DNA from 3 places in the Micromonospora chokoriensis genome. Region 2 is predicted to be linked to each of the others. Evidence: predicted binding sites of a transcription regulator. Region 2 holds the regulator's gene; each other region holds the start of a gene.

Evidence for each region. Region 2 encodes HrcA, which represses chaperone genes, less so after heat shock. Its sites were predicted from a motif close to GGTTNGCACNCTCNNNNNGAGNGTGCNAACC; they were not measured.
Region 1: groES (co-chaperone GroES) is a predicted target of HrcA. The motif match lies at 1,795-1,825, and genes of this name have one in related genera.
Region 3: groL (chaperonin GroEL) is a predicted target of HrcA. The motif match lies at 1,436-1,466, and genes of this name have one in related genera.

Annotation. Positions count from the first base shown of each region.
Region 1 covers NZ_LT607409.1:2,099,489-2,102,762, forward strand. Annotated here, with positions in the region: gene ybaK (Cys-tRNA(Pro) deacylase) at 28-507, opposite strand; gene GA0070612_RS09960 (THUMP-like domain-containing protein) at 518-1,699, opposite strand; gene groES (co-chaperone GroES) at 1,960-2,274, shown strand; gene groL (chaperonin GroEL) at 2,345-3,274, shown strand, end outside.
Region 2 covers NZ_LT607409.1:2,671,243-2,674,516, forward strand. Annotated here, with positions in the region: gene hemW (radical SAM family heme chaperone HemW) at 1-520, shown strand, start outside; gene GA0070612_RS12695 (DUF4870 domain-containing protein) at 557-1,207, opposite strand; gene hrcA (heat-inducible transcriptional repressor HrcA) at 1,435-2,457, shown strand; gene dnaJ (molecular chaperone DnaJ) at 2,529-3,274, shown strand, end outside.
Region 3 covers NZ_LT607409.1:1,772,532-1,775,805, reverse strand. Annotated here, with positions in the region: gene groL (chaperonin GroEL) at 1-1,241, opposite strand, end outside; gene GA0070612_RS08335 (hypothetical protein) at 1,514-2,758, opposite strand; gene GA0070612_RS08330 (cold-shock protein) at 2,854-3,057, opposite strand.

The sequences.
Region 1 (3,274 bases), 570 kb from region 2:
GGAACGGGTCGGCCGTCATGGATGTCGTCAGCGGGTCTGCAACGGCGCGGTGCGGGCGTCTGTCAGCGCCACCAGGTCGGCCGCGGCCAGTTCGAGTTGCAGGCCACGCCGACCAGCCGAGACGTAGATCGTCGGGAGATCCAGCGCGGAATCGTCCAGCACTGTCGGCAGCCGCCGACGTTGCCCGAGTGGGCTGATCCCCCCGCGTACGTAGCCGGTGGCCCGCTCGGCGACCGCCCGCTCGGCGAGCGTCGCCCGCTTGCCGCCGACCGCCGCCGCGAGCGCCTTGAGGTCCAACTCGCCCGTCACCGGGACGACCGCGACGGTGAGCCCACCGTCGACAGCGGTCACCAGCGACTTGAAAACGCGCTCCGGTGCCACGCCGAGCGCCACCGCCACCAACGCCCCGTAGTTCGGGGCGTCCGGCGACACCCGGTACGGATGGGTGCGGTGCGCGATCCCGCGCTTGACCAACAGTGCCGTTGCCGGAGTGCCCTGTCCCGCCACACCGACGACGCTAGACCACCGGCTGCCCGATCAGCACCGTCGGTGCGTTCGCGACCCGGGTGAGCACCAGGCTGGCCGAGGCGTCGCCGGTCAGCCGCAGGTCCCGCCGAAGCTGCTCCGGGGTGAGTGCGGAACCCCGCTTGAGGATCTCCACCCGACCCACCCCGCGCTCGCGCAGCAGCGCCCGCAGCCGCTTGAGCGAGAACGGCAGCACGTCGGTGATCTCCAGGCAGCGCGCGTACGGGGTGCGGGTGGGGCGGTCAGCGTAGAGGTAGGCGATGCTCGGGTCGCCGAGGGCGGCGTCCAGTTCGGCGGCGAGTTCGGCGACGAGGTGCGCCCGCACCACCGCCGGGTCCGGGTCGTACAGGTAACGCCGGGGCGGCCCGACCGGTGCCTCGTTGGTGCCCGAGCCGGTGAGCTGGTGGATCTCCTGCCGGTACACGCTGGCGCGGCGGGGCACCCCGGCCAGCTCGCCGCACCAGAGCGCGGCCTCGACCAGGTCGCCGTCCACGGCCACCCACTCCGCCTCCGCGCCCGCCGGAATGAGAGCGTGGTCCAGGCCCGGTGCCACCTTCACCACCGTGCGCGGCACCCGCTCGGCCAACCCCGTCACGAAGTCCCACGGCGGCGAGTAGGCACGCGGGTCGAAGATCCGCCGGCCGGTGCCGGTCGTGCGGCGGGCCGGGTCGCAGAAGACCCCGTCGACCCGGGAGACGTCGAACGCCGTGGCGTCCCCGCACTCGACGGTGAACAGCTCGGCCAGCCCCGCCGCCTCCGCGTTGGCGGCGGCCATCGCGGCGGTCACCGGGTCGGCCTCCACCCCGTACACCCGGATGCCGGCGCGGGCGGCGGCCAGCGCGTCGGCGCCGAGGCCGCACCCGAGGTCGGCCAGGGTGCGCACACCGGCCGCGTGCAGCCGGGCGGCCCGACGGTCGGCGACGACCCGGCGGGTGGCCTGTTCCAGGCCGGGGCGGGTGAGGAACATCGCCGCGGCGGCCGGGCCGAACTTGCCGACCGCCCGGTGGCGCAGCTCGGCCTGGGTGAGCGCCGCGGCGGCCAGCGTCGGCGGCACCCCGGCGGCGCGCAACGCCGAGGCCGCGGCCAGTGGATCACCGCCGGCGAGACCGGCCGCCGTCGCGAGCGCGGCCGACCCCTCGGGGGTACGCAGCGCCGCCAGTTGATCGAGATCCACCCGGTCATTCTCCCGGTCGAACCAGGAATCCTGGCTGGCGGGGCGCGACGCGCTGGCACTCTCCTTGACGGAGTGCTAGCCACGGAATAACCTGCGATTAGCACTCTCACCCTGAGGGTGCCAGCTTCCAGGTCTCACGACCTGGGTGCGCAACGCCAGGCGGACCGGCACCCGCGACGACGGCCCCGCCCGGTGGCATGAGGCAGATTGACGCTGGTCGGCCCCGCCGGCCAGCAACGAAACCAGTACCCCAGGAGGGTATGCCCGTGACTACCGCGACCAAGGTTGCGATCAAGCCGCTCGAGGACCGCATCGTGGTCCAGGCGAACGAGGCTGAGACCACCACGGCGTCGGGCATCGTGATCCCCGACACCGCCAAGGAGAAGCCGCAGGAGGGCACCGTCCTCGCTGTGGGCCCGGGGCGCGTCGACGACAACGGCAACCGGGTTCCGGTTGACGTGCAGGTCGGCGACACCGTCCTCTACTCGAAGTACGGCGGCACCGAGGTCAAGTACGCCGGCGAGGAGTACCTGGTGCTCTCCGCCCGCGACGTCCTCGCGGTCATCGAGAAGTAAGCAACCGATCAGTTCCGCTGCCCCGGTCCGGCTCGCCGGGCCGGGGCAGCGGCGCTTCGAAGGGACATTAATGGCGAAGATCCTGAGCTTCTCGGACGACGCCCGGCACCTGCTGGAGCACGGTGTCAACGCCCTCGCGGACGCGGTCAAGGTCACCCTCGGCCCGCGCGGGCGCAACGTCGTCCTGGACAAGAAATTCGGTGCGCCGACGATCACCAACGATGGTGTGACCATCGCCAAGGAGATCGAGCTCACCAACCCGTACGAGAACCTCGGCGCGCAGCTGGTCAAGGAGGTGGCGACCAAGACCAACGACGTCGCCGGCGACGGGACCACCACCGCGACCGTGCTGGCCCAGGCGATGGTTCGCGAGGGTCTGCGCAACGTGACCGCCGGGACCAACCCGGCCGGCCTCAAGCGGGGCATCGACGCGGCGGCCGTCAAGGTCTCCGAGGCGCTGCTCGGCCGTGCCGTCGAGGTCACCAGCAAGGAGTCGATCGCGAACGTGGCGACGATCTCCGCGCAGGACGCCACGATCGGCGACCTGATCGCCGAGGCGATGGAGCGGGTCGGCCGCGACGGTGTCATCACCGTCGAGGAAGGCTCCATGCTGACCACCGAGCTGGACGTGACCGAGGGTCTCCAGTTCGACAAGGGCTTCATCTCGCCGAACTTCGTCACCGACCTGGAGAGCCAGGAGTCCGTCCTCGAGGACGCGTACATCCTGGTCACCACCCAGAAGATCTCGGCGATCGAGGAGCTGCTGCCGCTGCTGGAGAAGGTCCTGCAGAACAGCAAGCCCCTGCTGATCATCGCCGAGGACGTGGACGGCCAGGCGCTCTCCACCCTGGTGGTCAACTCGCTGCGCAAGACCCTCAAGGTCTGCGCGGTCAAGGCCCCCGGCTTCGGTGACCGGCGCAAGGCGATGCTCCAGGACATCGCGATCTCCACGGGTGCCGAGCTGGTCGCCCCGGAGCTGGGCTACAAGCTCGACCAGGTC
Region 2 (3,274 bases):
CCGGATGCGGCGCGGCGAACTGGCGTACCCCAGTGACGACGTGGCCGCGGACCGCTACCTGGCCGCGGAGGCCGCGCTCGACGCGGCCGGGCTCTCCTGGTACGAGGTCTCCAACTGGGCGGCCACCGATCAGGCCCGGTGCCGGCACAACCTGCTCTACTGGACCGGCGCGGACTGGTGGGGGCTCGGGCCGGGGGCGCACAGCCACGTCGGCGGAGTGCGGTGGTGGAACGTCAAGCACCCCTCCGCGTACGCCCAGCGGCTCGCGGCGGGCGCGTCTCCGGGCCTGGCCCGGGAGGTGCTCACCGCCGACGAGGCGCACATGGAGGACGTGATGCTGCGCCTGCGTCTCGCCAGCGGCCTGCCGTTGACGGTGCTCGACGCCGCCGGCCGGGCGGGCGCCGAGCGGGCGCTGGCCGACGGCCTGCTGGCCGCCGACGAGTACGCGGCCGGGCGGGCCGTGCTCACGCTGCGCGGGCGGCTGCTCGCCGACGCCGTCGTGCGGGACCTGCTGCCCTAGGGCCGGGCCGGCCGGGGGAGCGGCCGGCCCGAGGCCTCACTTGACGAAGCTCGCGGAGAGCGGGTAGCGGTAGAGCTGCCCCTCGTTGGCCTTGATCCCGGCGATGATGCCGAACACGGCGCCGAGGACGACTGCCGCGAAGACCCCGAGGAAGCCGATCACGATGCAGGACAGCACCCAGCCGATCAGGCCGACGATCGACCAGATGAGCTGGAAGTTGAGGGCCGCCACGGCGTGCGACCGGACGGTCTGGGACTGGTTGCCGCGGACCAGCATCGCCACCAGTGGGGCGATCCAGCCGAGCACACCACCGCTGATGATCATGCCGGCGGCACCGCCGAAGTGCGCGACGAGCGCCCAGGTCTTGTCCTCGTTGTTGGCGTAGCCGCCGCCGGGGCCGCCGTACGCGCCGCCGGTCGGGTAGCCACCGCCGGTCGGGTAGCCACCACCGGGCGGGGGATAGCCGCCCGGCGGAGGGTAACCACCCGCCGGAGGGTAGCCACCTGACGGCGGTTGGTCACCGGTGGGCGGCGGATAGCCACCGGGCGGGGGATAGCCGCCCGGGCCGGGTGCCCCGGACAGTGGTGCGGTGGGTGGCTCGGCCGACGGGTACGCACCCGGGGAGGTCGGCTCCGGCGGGTAGTTGCCGGGGTCACCCGCGCCGGGAGGGCGAGGAGGTTCAGTCATGGATGTCACGGTAGGGGCAGTTGGCAACGCCGCACCAGAGCAACACCTGCCGGCAGTGTGGGCCGTGCGGGCCCGCCAGGGTGGCGCGGGCCGCACCGATGGGCCGCCGTTGATCATCGCGTCGACGGGTACCTCGACGTAGACTGGCACTCGCTACAGTCGAGTGCCAGGACGGCCCGGCCGGCCCCAGGAAGCCGGCGGCCGACGTGCGACAGGAGGTGCGGAGGATGGGTCTCGACGACCGAAAGCTCGCCGTGCTCCGCGCCATCGTCGAGGACTACGTCTCCACCCAGGAGCCGGTCGGCAGCAAGGCGCTGGTCGAGCGGCACCAGCTCGGGGTCTCCCCGGCCACGGTCCGCAACGACATGGCCGTGCTGGAGGAGGAGGGCTACATCCGGCAGCCGCACACGAGTGCCGGCCGGGTGCCCACCGACCGCGGTTACCGACTCTTCGTCGACCGGTTGTCCCGGGTCAAGCCGCTCAGCCCGGCCGAGCGTCGGGCCATCGAGCGCTTCCTGGTCGGGGCGGTGGACCTCGACGACGTGGTGCACCGCACGGTGCGGCTGCTCGCCCAGTTGACGCGGCAGGTGGCCGTCGTGCAGTACCCGTCGCTGGCCCGCTCCTCGGTGCGTCACCTGGAGCTGGTGCCGATCTCCACCACCCGGCTGATGCTCGTCATGATCGCCGACACCGGGCGGGTGGAGCAGCGGCTGGTGGAGCTGCCCGGGCCGGTGCCCGCCGACGACGTCACCGACCTGCGTCGGCTGGTCAACGAAAAGTTGGCCGGAGCCCGGCTGTCCGACACCCCGCCGCTGGTGCAGGCGCTGGTCGAGGAGGCGCCGACCCAGCTGCGGCCGATGATGACCATGCTCTCCACGGTGCTGCTGGAGACGCTCGTCGAGCGGCACGAGGAACGCATCGCGCTGGCCGGCACCGCGAACCTCACCCGGGGTGGCCTGCTCGACTTCCAGGGTTCCCTGCGACCGATCCTCGAAGCCCTGGAGGAGGAGGTCGTGCTCCTCAAGCTCATCGGTGAGACCGAGCCGAGCACGACCCGGGTGCTGATCGGCGACGAGAACGAGTTCGACAACCTGCGGGCCGCGTCGGTGGTCAGCACCGGCTACGGTCCGGGCGCGACGATCGTCGGCGGTCTGGGGGTGCTGGGGCCCACCCGGATGGACTACCCCGGCAACATCGCCACGGTGCGCGCCGTGGCACGCTACGTGGGCGAGTTGCTGGCCCAGAACTGACCAGTCAGGGCCGACGGCCGGCGGCTGCCGGATCGGCGCAACGCGAGACGAACATGAGGACACGGAACGCAGTGGCCAGGGACTACTACGGCATTCTCGGCGTGAGCCGGGAAGCCTCCGATGACGAGATCAAGCGCGCCTACCGCAAGCTGGCGCGCCAGTTCCACCCGGACGTCAATCCGGACCCGGAGGCTCAGGAGAAGTTCAAGGACATCAACGCCGCGTACGAGGTCCTCTCGGACGACCGGAAGCGGCAGATCGTCGACCTCGGTGGCGACCCGCTCGCCCCCGGTGGCGGTGGCGCGGGAGGCCCCGGTGGGCCCGGTGGCGCGGGCCCGTTCGTCGGTTTCCAGGACATCATGGACGCCTTCTTCGGCGGCGCCGGGGGCAACGCCCGTGGCCCGCGTCCGCGGACCCGTCCGGGCGCCGACGCGATCCTGCGACTCGAACTCGACCTGCACGAGACGGCGTTCGGCGTCGAGGCGCCGATCACCGTCGACACCGCTGTGCTCTGCACCACCTGCTCCGGCGCGGGCACGGCCGCCGGCACCCACCTGGCGACCTGCGAGGCGTGCGCCGGTCGGGGCGAGGTGCAGTCGGTGCAGCGCACCTTCCTCGGCCAGGTGGTCTCCGCCCGGCCGTGCACGGTGTGCCAGGGCTACGGCACCACCATCCCGCACCCCTGCCCCACCTGTGCCGGCGACGGCCGGGTGCGCACCCGCCGCTCGCTGACCGTCAAGATCCCGGCCGGCGTCGAGGACGGCATGCGGATCCGGCTGGCCCAGCAGGGCGAGGTCGGCCCGGGCGGCGGCACCGC
Region 3 (3,274 bases), 900 kb from region 2:
CCACCACCCGGGACGATGCCCTCCTCGACGGCGGCCTTCGCGTTGCGAACGGCGTCCTCGATGCGGTGCTTGCGCTCCTTGAGCTCGACCTCGGTGGCCGCGCCGACCTTGATGACCGCGACGCCGCCGGCCAGCTTGGCCAGCCGCTCCTGCAGCTTCTCGCGGTCGTAGTCGGAGTCGCTCTTGTCGATCTCGGCCCGGATCTGGTTGACCCGGCCCTGGATCTGCTCGGCGTCACCGGCACCGTCGACGATGGTGGTCTCGTCCTTGGTCACCACGACCTTGCGGGCGCGGCCCAGCATGTCGAGGCTGGCGGCGTCGAGCTTGAGGCCGACCTCCTCGCTGATGACCTGGCCACCGGCGAGGATGGCGATGTCGGTCAGCATGGCCTTGCGGCGGTCACCGAAGCCCGGCGCCTTGACGGCGACCGACTTGAAGGTGCCACGGACCTTGTTGACCACCAGGGTGGCGAGAGCCTCGCCCTCCAGGTCCTCGGCGATGATCAGCAGCGGCTTGCCCGACTGCATGACCTTCTCCAGGATCGGGAGCAGGTCCTTCACCGATGAGATCTTACTGTTGGCGATCAGGATGTACGGGTCGTCGAAGACGGCCTCCATACGCTCCGGGTCGGTCATGAAGTAGGCCGAGATGTAGCCCTTGTCGAAGCGCATACCCTCGGTGAGCTCCAGCTCCAGCCCGAAGGTGTTGCTCTCCTCGACGGTGATGACGCCTTCCTTGCCGACCTTGTCCATCGCCTCGGCGATGATCTCGCCGACGGTGCTGTCGCCGGCGGAGATGGAGGCGGTGGAGGCGATCTGCTCCTTGGTCTCGACGTCCTTGGCGAGCTTGGACAGCTCCTCCGAGACGCTCGCGACCGCGGTCTCGATGCCCCGCTTCAGGGCCATCGGGTTGGCGCCGGCGGCCACGTTGCGCAGGCCCTCGCGAACCAGGGCCTGGGCCAGGACGGTCGCCGTCGTCGTGCCGTCACCGGCAACGTCGTCGGTCTTCTTGGCGACCTCCTTGACCAGCTCAGCGCCGATCTTCTCGTACGGGTCCTCGAGCTCGATCTCCTTGGCGATGCTCACACCATCGTTGGTGATGGTGGGGGCACCCCACTTCTTCTCGAGCACGACGTTGCGGCCCTTGGGGCCGAGGGTCACCTTCACGGCGTCGGCGAGCTGGTTCATGCCCCGCTCGAGGCCGCGGCGCGCCTCTTCGTCGAACGCGATCATCTTGGCCATACGGCGTTGTCCTCCTGGACACTCACGGGCCACCCGAGATGTCTGCCCCGGATGGGCCGCCTGGTGTACGCACCTTGGGACGTCGCCACCTGGCGACGACGACGTCCTTCGGCCGGGCCGGATAGCCCGCGACGACCGGCCATGTGCCGCCCCGGCGTCTCCACGCCGGTGCAACCTGGCCCCACCGTCCCGACCATTGGCACTCACGGTATGCGAGTGCCAATGACTTGTTTAGCACTCTCCCCTGTCGAGTGCAAGCACGATGTGGCCGCTCAGCCGAGTTCCGCGGCCAGTCCGGCGGTGTTCACCGGCGCCTCATGCGCGCGCTGCTCGGTGTACGTCAGCAGCAGACCGATCATCTGGGCGAGGTGGGCCGGCAGGGCCAGCACCGCGGTGACTCCGATCACCACCACCGCGCCGACCGCGGTGCCCGCCGAGGCGAAGGGATCCGTACCGAACGCGGCGGTGCCGGCCCCCTCGATGGCGCTGGCGACGAAGCTGACGACGATCACCGCGAGGGCCACCAGCGCCACCCGACCGAGCAGCAGGCCGAGCCGGTCGTGGAACATCCGGAAGGATCGGCCGATCGGGTTGTGGCGCTCGAAGAGGTAGACCGGGCCGGCCATGCTCAGCGCGAACGCCAGGTAGATGCCCGGTAGGACGCAGAAGCAGATGCCGATGCCGATGAGCAGGCTGATCAGCAGGGTCCAGCCCCACAGCCCGAGCGCCCGACGGAGGCCGTAGCGCAGTGCGGAGTCGAGGCCGGCCGCCTGACCGACGGCCTGCCGGGTGATCACCCAGCTGCCGGCGGCCCATCCGACGGCCTGCACCAGGCCGATCACCAGGCTCCCGCCGACCAGCACGGCCAGGAGACCCGCCAGCTCCGCGACGAAGTTGTCCGGCAGCGCCGCTGTCGAACTCGTCTCGACCTCGGCAGCCCAGCTGGCCGACGGGTCCAACCCGAGAGAGATCACCGACAGCACCGCCGCGGGGAGCACCTGGGTGAGCAGCATGATGGGCACCAGCTGCCGCCAGCCCCGGCGCAGCGCTTCCCCGCACCTGTTGAACCAGCCGCCGATGCCGGCACCGGGCGGGGTGACCAGGGGGTCGTTCGGGTCGAAGCCGTAACCGGGCGGGTACCACCCGACCGGCGGCCCCGGATGCCACTGCTGCCCGCCGTAGGGACCGGCCCCGGGCGGGTAGCCCCCGGTGGGCGGAAACACCCAGCCCTGCGGCGGCGGACCGCCCGCACCCCAGGCACCCTGCGCCGGATCCGCACCCGGCGGCGGACCGCCCGCACCCCAGGCACCCTGCGCCGGATCCGCACCCGGCGGCGGACCGCCCGCACCCCAGGCACCCGGTGCGGGGTCCCACCCCGGCGGCGGACCGGCCGGCGGCACGCCTGGCTCCCCGCCCGGCGGCAGACCGGCCGGGCCGGGCTGGCTCTGGGTCGGGTCGGACGGGCCCGGCTCACCCGACCCGGACGGCGGGGTGGACGAGGGTGGCTGGTCGGTCATGAACGCTCCTCAGCATCGGCTGGAACGGTTCACGATCTTCCCGGTTACGCGCCCGTGCCGCTGCCCCGACGCGCGGGGTTGTCGGCGCGCGACGTTCAGCCGATGACGCGTACGTGCTCCGCCTGCGGACCCTTCTGGCCCTGCGCGATCTCGAACTCCACCCGCTGGCCGTCCTCCAACGCCTTGTAGCCGTCCATCTCGATCGCGGAGAAGTGAACGAACACGTCCTGACCGCCGTCGACGGCGATGAAGCCGTAACCCTTTTCGGCGTTGAACCACTTCACGGAACCCTGTGCCACGGTGCCACTTCCCTCACTCTGCGCGGCGTTGCCTGCCCGGCGCCCGGCACAGCCGGACGCCATCGGAGCACCGCCTCAGCAATCGATGACGGCCATTGAAAGCGGTGACCGAAATCGCACGCTACACGAGGAGTGACAGCCGCGCACGACCACAAACCGGGCATACTTCAATGCGGCTGGATCATCGTCGGCGGACCGCTTTTCCGATCCACCGGAT